DNA from 2 places in the Enterococcus sp. AAFC-DPL-5146 genome. Region 1 is predicted to be linked to the other one. Evidence: predicted binding sites of a transcription regulator. Region 1 holds the regulator's gene; the other holds the start of a gene.
What was found. The regulator HrcA, encoded in region 1, represses chaperone genes, less so after heat shock. The targets are predictions, from matches to a motif close to TTAGCACTCNNNNNNNNNGAGTGCTAA.
Positions count from the first base shown of each region.

Region 2: a site for HrcA is predicted at 5,742-5,768, ahead of groES (co-chaperone GroES). Genes of this name have one in related genera too.

Region 1 is NZ_CM177103.1:1,820,539-1,829,694, forward strand. It holds gene AC4BB2_RS08300 (helix-turn-helix transcriptional regulator) at 115-1,050, shown strand; gene dnaJ (molecular chaperone DnaJ) at 1,107-2,273, opposite strand; gene dnaK (molecular chaperone DnaK) at 2,481-4,310, opposite strand; gene grpE (nucleotide exchange factor GrpE) at 4,385-4,927, opposite strand; gene hrcA (heat-inducible transcriptional repressor HrcA) at 4,990-6,033, opposite strand; gene hemW (radical SAM family heme chaperone HemW) at 6,227-7,378, opposite strand; gene ribF (riboflavin biosynthesis protein RibF) at 7,380-8,327, opposite strand; gene truB (tRNA pseudouridine(55) synthase TruB) at 8,345-9,156, opposite strand, start outside.
Region 2 is NZ_CM177103.1:2,005,647-2,014,802, forward strand. It holds gene AC4BB2_RS09175 (S8 family serine peptidase) at 1-232, opposite strand, end outside; gene AC4BB2_RS09180 (BspA family leucine-rich repeat surface protein) at 531-3,431, opposite strand; gene groL (chaperonin GroEL) at 3,733-5,361, opposite strand; gene groES (co-chaperone GroES) at 5,424-5,708, opposite strand; gene AC4BB2_RS09195 (hypothetical protein) at 5,981-6,160, shown strand; gene AC4BB2_RS09200 (CPBP family intramembrane glutamic endopeptidase) at 6,268-6,936, shown strand; gene AC4BB2_RS09205 (redox-sensing transcriptional repressor Rex) at 7,000-7,665, opposite strand; gene AC4BB2_RS09210 (ABC-F family ATP-binding cassette domain-containing protein) at 7,880-9,156, shown strand, end outside.

The DNA.
Region 1 (9,156 bases):
ATCTCCAAACTAGTAGATCCGTTAAAACATCGGCTCTTACATCTTTTTCCCAAAACCATCTGATTTTTCGCTATAATGGAAAGAGTTATTTAAGATAAAAAAGAAGGTGCATCTATGAAAACTGAACGACTGCTTGCGATTATTATGATCCTACTAGATAAAAAACAAATCAGTGCTTCTCAATTAGCTGAAATGTTAGAAGTTTCTGTTCGAACCATTTATCGAGATATAAATTCCTTAAGCGAAGCTGGTGTACCAGTAACTTCTTTTCCCGGCGTAAATGGCGGCATACAAATCATGGACAACTACAAAATAGATAAACACTTTTTTACTTCTTCGGACATTACATCTTTGCTAATAGCCCTAGAAAGTTTAGCTAATAATGTGTCTCCAATACAATTAAACCAAACGTTTGAAAAAATAAAAACACTAGTTCCAACAGAATTTTTAGAAGAAATTGAATTCAAAACCAATCAAATCGTAATCGACTTAACGCCTTGGACAAGTAATCATACCCTGCAGCCTTTTTTAGAAATCGTCAAAACAGCAATGGATCAGCATCGGTTGCTTTGCTTCAATTATGAAGATAACCAAGGTCAAAAAACGAGCCGAATCGTTGAACCTTATCGACTTGTATTAAAAGAAATCAGTTGGTATCTTCAAGCGTTTTGTAGAGAAAAAAATGATTTTCGAACGTTTAAGATTTCTAGAATGTTTGGACTAAAATTACTTTCAGAAAAATTTGAACCTCGAGAATTTAAACCAAAACCATTAGGAAAAGAACCTTTTTATGGCAAGCATTTTACAATGACTACTTTAAAAGTCACTCATAAAATCAAAGAACAACTGATAGATAAGTTCGGACAATTAAGCTTTTCTCCATCCTCAGATTCCGAAAAATCCATTGTGGAATTTCCCTTTATGGAAGATGACTTCGGTTACAATTTACTTTTAGGATTTGGCAATCAGTGTGAGTGTTTAGAGCCGCAACATGTTAGAACTGAACTAAAACACCGTATTGAAAATCTACTTAAATTATATCAAGAATAATAAAAAAGCATCTAAAGTTGTATAGAACTTAGTACAACTTTAGATGCTTAATCATGTTATTTCTTTTTCTTACCGCCAAAAGCATCTTTCATTTTATCGAAGAAACCTTCTTCTTGCTGTTCACTCACGGTTTGACCGCCAGCTTTAGCAAACGAGCGCAAAGCTTCTTTTTGCTCGTCATTCAAGTTTTTCGGTGTAATGATTTTAACTTTCACGTGTTGGTCACCATTAGCTCCGCCGCGTAAACGAGGTGCACCTTTTCCTCTTAGACGGAAGTTTGTCTCTGTTTGAGTTCCAGCAGGGATCTTCAATTTAACATCGCCATGAACAGTTGGTACTTTCACTTCATCACCTAAGGCTGCTTGAACAAAGCTTAATGGCAAGTCATAATAAATTTCTGAACCTTCGCGATCGAAAATATTACTATGCTCTACGCTAAATACAACATATAAATCACCATATGGTCCGCCATTTGATCCAGCTTCTCCTTGATTAGCCAAACGCATTTGTTGTCCATCTTCAACTCCGGCAGGAACGTTGATTTTCACTTTATGCGCTTTTTTCTCATGACCTGTTCCATGACAAGTTGGACAAGGTTCTTTGATTTCTTTCCCAGTTCCATGACAAACATCACAGGTTTGACGGCTCATGACACGTCCAAGTGGTGTTTGACGTTCAACATTGATTGAACCAGATCCGTGACACTTATGACATGTTTCAGGATGAGTACCTGGTTTAGCACCATTTCCTCCACACGTTTCGCAATTATCTTCGCGATTATACTTGATCTCTTTTTCTACACCGAAAATTGCTTCTTCAAACTTAAGGTTGACTGTATATTGTAAATCAGCCCCTTGTCTTGGAGCAGTCGGGTCAACACTTCGAGATCCGCCGCCAAAGAATGAATCAAAAATATCTTCAAAACCGCCAAAACCACCGCTTGAAAAACCACCGCCGCCAAAGCCACCGAAACCACCAGCTCCGCCGCCATAGTTTGGATCGGTGCCAGCATGACCATACTGATCGTAAGCTGCTTTTTTCTGAGGATCGCTCAATACTTCATATGCTTCAGACACTTCTTTGAATTTTTCTTCTGCATCTGATTCTTTATTGATATCTGGGTGAAATTGTTTTGAAAGCTTACGGTAAGCTTTTTTTATCTCATCATCTGAAGCTCCTTTTGCTAAACCCAGGACTTCATAATAATCTCTTTTCGTAGCCATTAGTTCCCCTCCAACTATTATTCCATTTATTCTAAAAAAGGATCGACGCCAATTTATTTATATAAAAACATCGTTGTAATCATACCACAAATTAAGTAAAAGAAAAACAGCTGCACTTAATTTAGCATTCAAATGCTTCTACAAATAAAGATAGGCAAAGACCAAAGCGATGACTTTGGTCTTTGCCAGCTTGTTAACGATCAATGACTATTTATCGTCGCCTTCAACTTCTTCAAAGTCAGCATCTACAACATCATCTGCTCCACCTTGTGCAGCTTCTGGATTTTCTTGTGCTTGTTGTTGCGCTGCTTGTTCATAAAGTTTTACTGTTAAGTTTTGAACGATTTCGTTTAATGAATCACGTTTTTCTTTCATTTGTTCAATATCATTCGCTTCAACAGCTGCTTTTAATTCATCACGAGCATCTTCTGCTTTTTTCACTTCGTCTGCGTCTACTTTGCCTTCTAGTTCTTTCAATGTTTTATCAACAGTGAATAACAAAGCATCAACGTCATTACGTAAGTCAACTTCTTCTTTACGCGCTTTATCTGCTTCAGCATTGGACTCAGCGTCTTTTACCATGCGTTCGATTTCATCGTCTGATAAACCTGAAGAAGATTTGATTGTAATTGTTTGCTCTTTTTGTGTTCCTAAATCTTTCGCACGAACGTTTACAATACCGTTTTTATCAATATCAAAACTTACTTCGATTTGAGGCACACCACGAGGAGCTGCTGGAATATCTGTTAATTGGAAACGACCTAATGTTTTGTTATCTGCTGACATTGGACGTTCACCTTGTAATACGTGAATATCTACTGCTGGTTGATTATCAGCCGCTGTAGAGAAGACTTGTGATTTACTTGTTGGGATCGTTGTATTGCGATCGATCAATTTAGTAAACACACCGCCCATTGTTTCGATACCTAATGATAATGGTGTAACGTCTAGTAATACGACATCCTTAACATCACCAGTGATAACGCCGCCTTGAATCGCAGCACCCATTGCTACTACTTCATCAGGGTTAACTGATTTGTTTGGTTCTTTGTTTGTTTCTTTACGAACAGCTTCAACTACAGCTGGAATACGTGTAGATCCACCAACTAAAATAACTTCATCGATTTCAGATGGGTTCAAACCAGCATCTTTCAATGCTTGGCGTACAGGAATTTTAGTACGTTCTACTAAGTCACTAGTTAATTCATCAAATTTCGCACGAGTTAAGTTCATTTCTAAGTGTAATGGACCAGCGTCTCCTGCTGTGATAAACGGTAAGCTGATTTGTGTTGAAGTTACACCTGATAAATCTTTTTTCGCTTTTTCAGCAGCATCTTTCAAACGTTGAACAGCCATTTTATCTTGAGATAAGTCAACACCGTTTTCTTTTTTGAATTCTGCTACCATGTGATCGATGATTTTATTATCAAAGTCATCTCCACCCAGTTCGTTGTCTCCGGCAGTTGATAATACATCAAATACGCCATCGCCTAATTCAAGGATTGATACGTCAAATGTACCACCACCAAGGTCAAATACTAACACTTTTTCGTCTTTGTCTGTTTTATCTAAACCATATGCTAATGCTGCAGCAGTTGGTTCGTTAACGATACGTTCTACTTCTAAACCAGCAATTTTACCAGCGTCTTTTGTTGCTTGACGTTGCGCATCGTTGAAGTATGCTGGAACTGTGATAACAGCTTTATCAACTTTTTCACCTAGGTATTCTTCAGCAAAACCTTTTAAATATTGTAAGATCATTGCAGAAATTTCTTGTGGTGTGTAAGATTTGCCGTCTGCTTCTACTTTGTAGCCCGCTTCACCCATATGACGTTTGATTGATGAAATTGTGTGTGGATTCGTTACTGCTTGACGTTTTGCAACTTCACCGACTTGTATTTCACCATTTTTGAATGATACTACTGAAGGTGTTGTACGGTTACCTTCTGGGTTTGCAATGATTTTTGCTTCTCCGCCTTCTAATACTGCAACTGCAGAGTTTGTTGTTCCTAAGTCAATACCAATAATTTTACTCATAATTAATGATCTCCTATCTACTTTTTAATTTTAATTTTTTCAATTTATATGATGCAAACATTTCTGTGTGTTGCTTATTGAGCAACGATAACCATGCTTGCTCTTAAAACGCGGTCATGTAATTTATAGCCTTTTTGTAAGACTTCAACGATTGTATCAGCAGGTGTTTCTTCATTCGCTGGAATCGTTTGAACTGCTTGATGTAAATTAGGATCGAAAGCCTCACCCATTGTTGGGATTTCTTCGATACCTTCTTCTTTCAAAGCCGCTTGTAAACCTTCAAGAACCATTGAGATTCCTTTTTTCAAGCTTGCGCCTTGTTCGTCGTCAACTTCAATTGCCATCGCACGTTCTAGATTATCGATTGAAGGTAATAATTTTTTACCTAAGTCTTGCGAACGGTATCTAACAAGAAGTTCACGTTCATTTTTAAAACGATTGCTCATGTTGGCAATCTCAGCTCGCGCTCTTAGAAATTTATCTTCCATTTCTGATAGCTCAGCTTGAGAATTTTCTAATTCTGTCATTTCAGCTTCTGTTTCAGAAACTCCTGAATCATCAATTGCTTCCATGTGTTCTTCTTGTAATTCTTCGTTTGTTTCTTCTTTCTTACTCACTCTGGCAACTTCCCTTCTCATTTCCGTAGAATTAATTAGAATTCTATATTTTAACTTTTTACTTATTCATCAAGGTACCGATAATAAGCTCCAAGTTTTGTAGCTAATTCGCGGCGGAAAACATCCACTAAACCAAACATTTTTGAATACGGCATACTCGTAGGTCCTAATAAAGCAATGGTTCCTTTTCCATGACCGACTACTTCGTATGTTGCTGTAATCATGCTCATATTATCAAGTAAATCGTTCCCAATTTCTGAACCGATTCGAATGGCGATTTGAGTATCTGTTCTTTCATCTGTAGTTAACAAATGTGTAATTGCATCTGTATTCTGCATAAAGGAGTATACAGATTTTAATTGATTGATGTCATTTTCTACACCAAAGTCTAATAAGTTCATTCGACCACTGACAAAAACTTTCTCTTCAAAAGCATGTCCCAACATTGCATCGAATAAATTCATCATGCCATCTGGCGTTTGAAAATAACGATGTAAAATCATCGGAATTTCTGTTCGTAAGCGATGATAAACAGTCAACAATGGTTGTCCGACAAGTTTATCATTGATAATCTGCGTCATTTTCTCCAAGTCTTGGCTTGTAACTGACGCTGGAATTGCAAATACTTGGCTTTCTACATTGCCTTTATCAGTAACAATAATCGCTATGATCTGGCGTTCGTTTAATGGAACGATTCGAAAACCTGTCAATCTTCGTTCTTTCACTTCTGGACCTAATGAAAAAGCAGTATAACTCGTCAAATCAGAAAGAATTTCAGCCGATTGTTCGATAATATCGTTGATTTCATGAAACTCTTTACCTAATGAATGACGGATTGTTTCCAACTCATCATGTTCAATTTCAGCAGGACTCAATAAATGATCTACATAGTAACGATAGCCATCCATTGAAGGAATTCTACCAGAAGACGAATGTGTCTTTAGGAGTAATCCATGCTCTTCTAAGGCTTTCATATCATTACGAATCGTTGCAGAACTTGATTGAATTCCGTCTTCCATCAATTTCTTTGATCCGACAGGAGTTCCTGTGTTTGTGTATTCTTGGATGATAAGTCGCAAAATATTCTTTTGTCTTTCAGTTATCATAGTTACCACCCTTCATTAGCACTCATGTCGTTCAAGTGCTAATACAATTATTAATATATCAAGTTCTTTCCTAATTGTCAAGAGAAAAACAAACTTTTTTAGCACTCTTTATTATCGAGTGCTAAAAACAGAAAAAGAACTGAACTAAAGGCGTTTAGCCCTAGTTCAGTTCTAGAAATTCAAAGTAAAAAACCTATTTCGATCTGGATTCTTTATCAATAAGGAACGCTTCAAATACATCATTCCCGACAAATAATCCCTTTTCAGAAAGTTGGATATAATCGCCATTTTCTAGCAACAAGCCTTTTTGAACCAAATCTGGAATTGTTTCTTTATACACTTCATCCAATGGAATCCCAAACTTCTCATTAAATCGTTGCTTCGAAACACCGTTCTTTTTTCGCAAACCTAAAAATAATTCTTCTTCCATTTGATTGTTCAATGTCAAAATCTCTGTCTCAACAGTCGGTAATTGGTTTTCTCTTAGCGGTTTTAAATAATGTTGGATTGGGCCATGATTTCGGTAACGAGTATGGCCTAAGTAACCACTTGCTCCCGCGCCAAATCCGTAATAATGTTCATTATTCCAATAGACTAAATTATGTTTACTTTCTTGCCCTTTTAAGGCAAAATTACTCACTTCATATTGATGACGACCAGCTTTTTCCATTGCTGTAATTGTTTCTTCAAACATTTGCGCTTCCACATCTTGATCCGGCAACTGTATACGACCTTGCCGAACCCAATTCATAAACATTGTTTTATTTTCTAAAATCAATGAATACAAAGAGTAGTGAGGCAAGTCAAGTTCAATCGCTCGTGTTAATGTATCACGGAAACTTTCTATTGTTTGTCCAGGCAATGCATAGATCAAATCGATACTTACATTCATAAAATCTTCTTTTTCCAAAAATTTCATTGTATCGTAAACATCTTCTGCTGTGTGCTTACGTCCGATTTTTTTCAATAGCTGATTATCAAAAGTCTGCACACCCATTGATAAGCGATTTACACCATATTCCTTCATTACATGTAACTTCTCTTGAGTTAAGTCGCCAGGATTTGCTTCTACTGTAAATTCATTTTTAGCATCAAATGGTAGTAACTCTCGTACACCTTTCAATAAAACTGCTAATTGCTTGGCTGATAATGAAGTTGGTGTTCCACCGCCAATATAGATAGTTTCAGTATCTTTGCTTGGATACTGTTCTTTTGTTAAGCGTATTTCTGTCAAAAGACTTTGAATATATTCATCAACCGGCTGGCCTTCTAAAAAGACTTTATTGAAGTCGCAATAATAACAAATATGTTCACAAAACGGGATATGAATATAAGCTGAAGTCATATCAGCCCTCACTTTCTGAAAAATAGGCTGCTGTGTCTACTTCATCTTGTTTTAACTGAATAATTAAATTATCCGCACCATCAAATTTCACTTGATCGCGTAGATAATGATTCCAGCGAACTGTTACTTGCTCGCCGTAGATATCTTGATGGAAATCTAAAATGTAAACTTCTACAGTCAATTCTCGACCATCACCAAACGTATCATTATGTCCAATTGACCCCATGCCAACATACCATTTGTTTCCAACTTGGATTTTTACAGCGTAAACACCAATTCTAGGCAGACGAACTGTACTTTTCACTTTGATATTAGCCGTAGGAAAACCTAATAAACGTCCTCTGGCATCTCCATGAACTACGGTTCCATCAATTTCGTATACATAGCCTAACAGCTCAGTAACTTCTTCCATTTTCCCTTGCTCCATTAGCCCGCGAATCCGTGTTGAACTGATTTTTTCACCATCCAATTCTTCTTTATTCACAGTAACAATCTCAAAACGATCTTTGGCATATTCTGGTAAATGAGCAACATCTGCAATCTCTTTAGGTCCATAAGTATAATCGAAACCTGAAACAGCAGCAACCGCACGAAGGCCAACAATATATTGATCTACAAATTCTTGCGGCGCTAAATGAGCAAAAGCTGAAGTAAATTCGATCACATATAAAATATCTACGCCTTGCTTTTGCATTAACCGTTCTTTTTGTTCTAAGCTATTTAAATATTTCATATTCTCCGGTAATACCTTTTGGAACACGATTGATGGATGCTGATTAAAGGTCATCACGGCTAATTTCACGCCTTTTTCTTCAGCTAATTTCTTACCTGTTTCAATTACTGTTTGATGTCCGCGATGAACACCATCAAAAAAGCCTAGTACCATAACAACATCATCTGTTGGAATTTGTTCTAAATTATAGGGATGTCTAATTGGAATAACTTGCATGATAAAACTTCTTTCTATTAATTATTTCTTAGCACTTTGCTAGGTTTTAATACATTAGGTTTGGTTGGATGCGCCATATATAGACTAACAACTTGATTTTTATAAAACAAGGCTAACAAATCATCAGGCATTTCTTTTAATCCAAGTTCGGCAGGAGTTAAACGAACACCATTTTTCACTTTTTGGTAAAGTCCATCTGTTAGATCAACTCGTTGAAATTGTTCAATAGCCCTTTCAATTGGCAATAAGGTTTCATCAATAGCGTTATTCGCCATTATTTCTGCGACTTGTTCTAACGTCAAACATTGTTCAGCAATTAAACCACCACTTGCTGTGCGCGTTAAATCAGACATATGAGCAGGCACACCTAGAGCTATTCCTGTGTCTACAGATAAGGTTCTAACATAGGTCCCTTTCCCACACTCCACTTTAAAACGCCAACTTTGCGTTCCTTTTTCTGCATCAAATACAGGCTCACTCGTCCTTTGAAAAGAATAGATCATCGCTTTTCTAACTGGCCGTTCAACTTCTTCGCCATTTCTAGCGTATTCATATAATCGTTTTCCATTAACTTTAACTGCTGAAAACATCGGCGGAATTTGCGTGATTTCCCCTGTCATCTTCTTCATAGCTGCATCAATTTCTTCTGTTGAAAAAGGTTGAGAGAGCTTTACCTTCTCAACAATTTCTCCACTTGCATCTTCTGTTGTCGTAGAAAAACCTAGTGTGATTTCTCCTTCGTATGTTTTGCCAGAATCAACCATGTATTCAATTACTTTCGTTCCTTTACCGATACAAATAGGTAAAACCCCAGATACGTCTGGATCTA
Region 2 (9,156 bases), 190 kb from region 1:
ATTGAGCTTTTACATTTTCTTCGAAAGCTTTTTTGCTAAGGTCATTTGTAGATGACTCTTTCTTTTGATGAGCATCCACTAATTTTTGATAATTTGTATTTTGCTCTTGAGATGTGTTTTTCTCTCCCAAAGCAATTGTAGAAAAGGTACTAACACTTGTTGATAGCATTAAAACTGTTAGTAAAAATAAACTATTCCATTTCTGTTTTTTTGTGTTGCCAAACTTCCCCATATCAAAATCCTCCTATTTCATTTTTTACAAAAAGTTAAATAAAAATAATTATATATATTCTAATCTAATTTTAATTATAATTCAATTGTTTTTTTGTTTTAAAAAAAAGAAAAATGTACTTTTTTAGATCCGTTGTATTTATTAACCAATAAACTCCCTAATTCATAAAAAATTGCAACAAAAAAGAACCTTAAAAATATCAAGGTTCTTTTTTGTTCTCTACATCATGTCGCCAATAATCAATCCAAATAACTTATTATCCTGTACTAATTTTTCACATTAAACGGTATTCATATTTTTAATAAGTTACTGACTCATAGATACCAGGAGCTACTCCATCATATCCTTTAACAAACTCATTTCCTGAGTTATAAATAATATCTGCTTCTTTATTCGTCCATGCTGAATTAGATAAACCTATAGTATCTACATTTTTAAATCTAAAGTCTTTTCCTAAAATTAGTTTTGATACAGTTGAGTTGGCAAATAGACGGCTCATATCCGTTACTTTAGCCGTATTCCAATTGCTTAGATCAACTTCTTTTAATGATGTTGTATATCTGAATGTTTCAAACATATCTGTTACATTATTTATCGTTTCATTATTTAAATTGACACTTTGTAATCCTTCTGCTCCTCTGAACATATAATCCATACTACGTACATTACTCATATTTAATTGACTCATGTCTACTGTTTTAAGAGATATAGCATCCATAAACATGCAAATCATACTTGTTACTTTACTTGTATCTAAATTATTCAGTTGTTTAATTTCTCTTAAGTTAGTTAAATCTTCAAACAAACTATCAGCAGATTCTAACTTTAATTTCTCTGAGAAAACGATTATTTCTATTTGTTGTGGATCAATATTATTTTGTTCTGCGAATGTTTGCATTGTAAATTCATTCGCAAAAGTCCCTTTCTTAAAAGTGAGTGTTTTATTTGTTTGATCCCAAATGTGATCTGCAGTAGTATTACCAACTGTATAAGTTCCCGAAGCTGCTCCATCATATTCTTTGGCAAACTCATTTCCTGAGTTATAAATAACATCTGCTTCTTTATTCACCCATGCTGACTCATCTAACCCAATAGTATCTGTATTTTTAAACTTGAAGTCTTTTCCTAAAATTAGTTTTGATACAGTTGAGTTGGCAAATAGACGGCTCATATCCGTTACTTTAGCCGTATTCCAATTGCTTAAATCAACTTCTTTTAATGATGGTGTATATCTGAATGTTTCAAACATATCTGTTACATTATTTATCGTTTCATTATTTAAATTGACACTTTGTAATCCTTCTGCTCCTCTGAACATATAATCCATATTACGTACATTACTCATATTTAATTGACTCATATCTACTGTTTTAAGAGATATAGCATCCATAAACATGCAATTCATAGTTGTTACTTTGCTTGTGTCTAATTTCTCTAAACCAATGATTGTTTCCAAATCATATAATTCAGCAAACAAATCCTCAGAGCTTTCACCAGCTTTTACAGGTGTAGCAAATCGAATTTTTTTAATTTTTTTATTATTTAAAATAGTGTCTTTTTCAATTTCTTCAGCAATAGATTTCTCTTCTGGAAATTGACCACCATAAAAACTTAACGTTTGAGATTCTTCATCCCATCTCCATTCAGAAGTTCCAAATTTCCCCATAGCCTTACTATTAGTAGTGTACAAATTAATATCGAAAGCAGCCGGTTTGTTTTTACCTTCATCATTTGTTTTCCAGCTAATACGACGTCCACTTACTTCATCCTCATCAGAATATTTAGCATAATTAGACCCAAGGATATCCTTTTTTAAAAACGGGTACTTCTTGTAATCCATGGAACTATAATAATAATCTATGCTATTATAAGAAGGATTATATTTATATTTCACAACAACAGAAATACTTTCATCACTTGTAATCTTTATTGGTTTTTTTAATGTAACTCTTTTCGTCCCAGAACTCTCCATTACCCCTGAAGCAACTTTCTCATAATCCTTCAAAGTCGCTTTTTCATTGTTCTTTGGATTGATATAGATTTCATATGGAGCATTAGCTTGCTCACTTCTAATAGATACTGCAAAAATTGTCTCATCTTTACTTGCATCAACAGAAAAATCATTTGATAATAGTACTGATTCTGTTGGCTTCTCTAACCGTTCAAACCACCATTTCGTTTCACCTACTTGAGAAATATAGCTATTGTCATAATTTTTTTCATCGTAAACTTCAGAAATTGCTCCTATACTTCGACCAAATAAAAACATGTCTTCATAGGAAACATAGTAATACCCCTCCTTACCGAATCGGGTGCCCCAACTATTCTTCATCACAAAAGCACCATTATTATTAGGACGTTTTTCCTTCTTAAAATTGTCTTTATTATAATGATCGTCCCAACCTACCAGAATCGTTGAGTGATTTGTACCTGGAAATCCTTCATAACTATTATAAATTCCACCAGTTACTTCATTAATACTTTCTTGAAGGTTTGTATTATATTCATAGGTAACTGCACCATTTTCTTTAATTAGTTTTTTTATAAATTGAACAACTTTCTCTTTTTCCTCGTTAGTTGACTTGGATGAAGCATAAAATTTTACATAGGAAGCAACATCTAAATCTGAATTTTTACCTAATTCTTCAATTTTAATTGGATCAGTTGAATAACCTTTATCAAAATTTTGGGTAAGAACAGGTAATCTACCTTGTGTATATAATGGCATTGTACTTGACCAATTCCCCCAATCTCCTATATTTCGGCTTCCATGAATTGTATAAGGATTTTCGCCATCTGTTCCTGTTGCATTATTAGCTGAAATATAATCAACATATCTTTCCGAAAACTTATACTTCTTTCCTAATTTAGTAGCTGCTGCATGTTCAACTAAACCAGTTGATGCATATGCCCAGCAAATTCCTAATTGACCTTGATGTTTGATAGGTGTTCCTAATTTACCATCGAAATTAAACGTTTCGGGTAAATCATTCTTATATTTCCTAGCGTTTCTTTCAAATTCTTTTGGAAACTCAAATTTGTCTCGTTTAATCTCTTCGTCTTTAACAACAGGGTTATTTTTATTGAATTCATTAATAAAATTTTCTTGTTCTTTTGTTAATCCCTCAGTTGCATTGGCTCTAAGTGGAAAAAACATCCCTATACATAAAACAAATAACAACAAACTAATCTTCTTCACTAAAAATTCCTCCTTTTCGTTATAAATTTATTATAACCAATATGTCGTATAAAATAAACAAAAATATTAAATTTATGTATTTTTTATGTATTTTATATTTAAAAAATCATTGATCTCTATAAAATATATTCGTTAAAACTTGTATTTAATTAAACGAATCTTGTTATAACAAGATTGTAAAAAATAAATTCCATCTATACTGTAACTTTCTATAATTCACTTCCACTGTTTACTATTTTGATTATTATAATGCTGAGAACAAAAAAAAGAACCTTGAAATATCAAGGTTCTTCATTCATTCTTACATCATGCCGCCCATTCCCATTGAAGGGTCCATTGGAGGCATTGAAGCTCCTGCTGGCTCTGGTTTATCTGCAACAACAGCTTCTGTTGTTAATAATAACGCAGCAACTGATGCAGCATTTTGTAAAGCTGAACGTGTTACTTTAGTTGGGTCAACGATTCCTGCTTCTACCATGTTTACCCATTCACCATTTGCAGCATTAAAGCCAATACCTAAATCAATGTTTTTTAATTTATCAACTATTACTGAGCCTTCATATCCAGCATTTTCAGCAATTTGACGAATTGGTTCTTCTAAGGCACGAACAACAATTTTCACACCTGTTGCAACATCGCCTTCTGTATCTAAAGCAGTTACTTTGCCAATCACATTCACTAGCGCTGTACCTCCACCAGATACCATACCTTCTTCAACAGCCGCACGAGTTGCATTTAAAGCATCTTCAATACGTAATTTTAATTCTTTTAATTCTGTTTCCGTAGCAGCACCAACTTTAACTACCGCTACACCGCCAGCTAATTTCGCTAAACGTTCTTGTAATTTTTCACGGTCAAAATCAGAAGTTGTTTCTGCAATTTGGTTTTTCAATAACTGAACTCGAGCATCAATAGATACTTTTTCGCCAGCCCCTTCAACGATTGTTGTGTTGTCTTTATCAACAACAACTTTGCTTGCATTACCAAGATTCTCAATTGCAGTATCTTTTAATTCAAGCCCTAAATCATCCGTAATCACTGTTCCACCGGTTAAAATAGCGATATCTTCAAGCATTGCTTTACGACGATCACCAAAACCAGGAGCTTTAACAGCTACTACATTAAATGTTCCACGAATTTTATTTAAAACTAATGTTGGTAAAGCTTCTCCATCTACATCATCAGCAATGATTAATAATGGACGACTTTGTTGTAAAATTTGCTCTAACAAAGGCAAGATGTCTTGGATGTTAGAGATTTTCTTATCCGTAATTAAGATATATGGATTTTCTAAAACTGCTTCCATCTTATCGTTATCTGTTACCATATATTGTGATAAGTAACCACGGTCAAATTGCATTCCTTCAACCACGTCTAATTCTGTTTCGATTCCTTTTGATTCTTCAATCGTGATAACACCATCGTTACCAACTTTTTCCATTGCATCAGCAATCAATTGTCCTACACGATCTGAACCAGAAGATACAGCTGCTACTTGTGCAATTGCTTCTTTAGAATCAACCACAGTTGAGATATTGTGTAATTCTTCAACGGCTGTTTTTGTTGCTAGTTCGATACCACGACGGATACCTAATGGATTAGCACCAGCTGTTACGTTTTTCAAGCCTTCACGTACGATTGCTTGCGTCAATACTGTAGCAGTTGTTGTTCCATCTCCAGCGATATCATTAGTTTTAGACGCAACTTCTGAAACTAATTTAGCTCCCATGTTTTCAAAGTGATCTTCTAATTCGATTTCTTTTGCGATTGTTACACCGTCGTTTGTGATTAACGGAGAGCCAAATGATTTTTCTAAAACAACGTTACGGCCTTTAGGACCTAATGTTACTTTTACTGTATCCGCTAAAATATCTACTCCACGAAGCATTGCTGCACGTGCATCTTCTGCAAATTTGATTTCTTTTGCCATAATTCCTTCACCTCAAAAGTTTATTTTTCTATTTAAATGATTTGTTTCTGCTTGATAATGAATTATTCAACAATCGCAATGATGTCTTTTCCAGAAACGATCAAGTAGTCATTTCCTTCGTATTTTACTTCTGTACCAGAGTATTTTTCAAACATCACTGTATCGCCTTCTTTTACATCGGCAGGAACTTTTGTACCGTTCTCTAAAACACGGCCTTCACCGACTGCGATAACTTTACCTGTTTGAGGCTTTTCTTGAGCAGCTGAAGCTAAGACGATGCCTCCGACTGTTTTTTCTTCTTCTTTCGCGACTTCAATAACGACGCGATCGCTTAATGGTTTTAACACAATAAATCCCTCCATAAAAAATTAATTTCATTTTTAGCACTCTTGTCTACCGAGTGCTAACTCACACTATTTATAATACTCATTTCGCCTTCATTTTGCAAGTCTTTTGACCAATTTTATAAAATAATTGTTACTACATTAAAGGAACGGAAACAATCTGAAAATCAGTTCAAAAAATAAAGACATCAAGTTTCTTTAAAAGTTGATGGTCCACTTCCTCTCTCTTATCGATTTCATGATAAAATAAATGAAAAGAAAGAGAGGCGATTAAAATGAAACAACGAATCACAGCAGCTTTGATGGCAACTGGGCTTTATTTAATTATTGCTAATATTGGTAACTTCTTTTTTGGTGTAAACAAACGCTTTGATTGGACGACTACTTTGTGGGAAGCAGCTTTCTTCTTTGTTTTTATCTTTCTATTGTTAGGCTATCGCAATAATCATAAATAATTGGCGGATATTTTAAGAATAGTCAGTTCCAATAAACGTAAGCTATGGTATACTTTTTATATTCTACAAATTATTGGAAGGAGTTTTCTGTCTATATGACTACCAATCTGTCTATTAAAAAATTAAGCATTACAACAATCTTATTATATGGACTCGTCTTTTTGTCCCCTTTTATCTTTAGCCCCTTTTCACCAAATGTAGTAATTGGCGGCACAACGTTCACCTATATTATCGGTGCAACTCTAATGATTTGGCTTTATCTTAAAAATAAAGAATCTGCTGTTACTATGGTAGAAAGAGACACGAAGCTGACTTCTCCTGTATTTATGTTATTACTAGGTATCAGTGGGATTTTCATTGCGATGATCATTCAAGCAATTGTCTTTGGTATTGAAACAGCAATCACTGGCGTTAAACCTAATTCAGAAAATACGCAAAATATTATTACTATTATTTTATCCAATCCTCTGTTCATCTTAGCAACAACTATTGGCGGGCCAATTATGGAAGAATTTGTTTTTCGTCGTTCGTTGATTGGTTTGACTGAACCCTATACTGGTTTTTGGATTTCAGCTATTATCAGCTCTTCTCTCTTTTCCTTGATTCACATGGACGGGCATTTCTTTGTTTATTTTTTCATGGGCTTCTTTTTTGCTCTATTATATAAAATGACTGGAAAGATTTGGACTTCTATCATTGCCCATTGTGGAATGAATACACTTGTTGTGATCGCTCAACTTGCATTGCATTTTGGAAATATTGAATTACCTAAATAGAAAATAGTATAAAGCCCCTGTGATTGCATTTTAGAAAAAAGTGCTATCACAGGGGCTTTTTAATTATTCTTTTTCTTCTTCGATGTCAGTATCAGCTAGTTCGCTGTCATGATGCAAGAAGTAAATCAATGTTTGCAGTTCATTTGTCAAATCTACATTTTGAATTAAAACTTCCGGCGGCGCTACTAAGCGAGCTGCAGTAAAGTTTAAAATACCTTTAACACCAGCATCTGCAAGCTGACTGACAACTTCTTGCGCTTTTCTCGCTGGTAAAGTCAAAATTGCAACTTCAATTTGTTGTATACGAATCTGTTCCATCATATCTGTCATTGGATAAACTGGAATACCATCGACAATTCTGCCAACAATGTCATCATTAACATCAAATGCACAACTGACACGAATACTATTACTTTGATGAAATTTATACTTCAGTAAGGCACTTCCTAAGTTACCTACACCGATTAAGGCTACATTTGTTAGTTCATCATCGTTCAATGTTTTTGCAAAGAAGTTCATTAAGTTCTCTACATCGTAACCATACCCGCGCTTACCTAATTCTCCGAAATAAGAAAAATCTCGTCGAATCGTTGCGCTGTCTACTTGTACAGCTTCACTTAGTTCAGTAGAAGAAACTTTATTTTTGCCTGCATCATGCAGAATTCTCAAATAACGATAATATAGGGGAAGGCGTCTTGCCGTTGCTTTTGGAATAATTTGGTCTTTCACAATCGTACCTCCAATACTCTAAATATAGACAAATATCCACTTCTCATAATATCAGGTGTTCTAGATAAAAAGCAATATTACAGCTCACGAAAAGAAATAATTTTCAAATCTTTTTTATTATTCAAATAAATTTTGAGTCTATCTGTAGTATAGGTGCTATTTTCAGTCAATTTATGCTAAACTAAAAGTATTCAACTAGAAATGAGGATGCCCCATGATTTTACTCCAAGCAAACCAGATTGCCCGTTATTTCGGCGCAGATACTTTGTTTGAAAACATACAAATGGAGATTAGCACAAATAGCCGGATCGCTTTAGTTGGCCGTAATGGTGCCGGTAAATCTACTCTTTTAAAAATAATCGCAGGAATTGACGCGCCTGACGCTGGAACGATTGCTAAAAATAAAACTGCTAGTCTAGGCTATTTAGCTCAAGATACTGGACTAGATTCTGATAAAACCGTTTGGGACGAAATGTTGGAAGCCTTTGAAGAAGTTATCACAATGGAAAAACGAATGCGTGAATTGGAGCAAATTATCAGTGAATTGTTGCCTGAAGCTTCTAATTATGAATCCGTTATGAAGGAGTATGACCGTCTCCAACATGAATTTTCAGAAAAAAATGGCTATGGTTACGAAAATGAAATTCGCTCTGTCTTGCATGGATTTGGCTTCAAAGAGGACTTTTATGTCAAAAATATCAGCACACTTTCTGGTGGACAAAAGACCCGTTTGGCTCTAGCACGTATGTTGCTACAAAAACCGGATATTCTGATTCTTGATGAGCCTACTAACCATTTAGATATCGACACCCTTTCATGGCTGGAAAATTATTTACCTAGTTACTCTGGCGCCCTTTTGATCGTCTCTCATGATCGCTACTTTCTTGATAAAGTAGTAACAGAAGTTTACGAAATCAGTCGCCATAAAATGCGTTATTATAAAGGCAATTACTCTAAATATTTAGAATTAAAAGCAGAACAGCTAACAAGTGAATGGAAAGCCTATGAAAAACAACAAACTGAGATTAACAAACTAGAAGATTTTGTTGCACGAAACTTAGTTAGAGCATCCACAACCAAACGAGCACAAAGTCGCAGAAAAACATTAGAAAAAATGGAACGTTTGGATCGACCTCAAGGGGACGAAAAATCTGCTAATTTCCTATTTGCTATTGAAAAAATTTCTGGAAATGTTGTTTTGCAAGTTGAAGATGCAGCTATCGGCTACGATTCTCGTATATTATCGGAGCCTGTTTCTTTAGATATTCGCCGACAAGAAGCTATTGCTTTAGTCGGACCAAATGGAATTGGAAAATCAACGCTACTAAAATCGATTATTGGGACAATTCCCTTCATTAAAGGAAAAGCTAACATTGGTACAAACGTTCAGATTGGCTACTACGATCAAGAACAAGCTAATCTTCACGGTACTAAAACTGTTTTGGCAGAACTTTGGGATGAACACCCAACTACACCTGAAAAAGATATTCG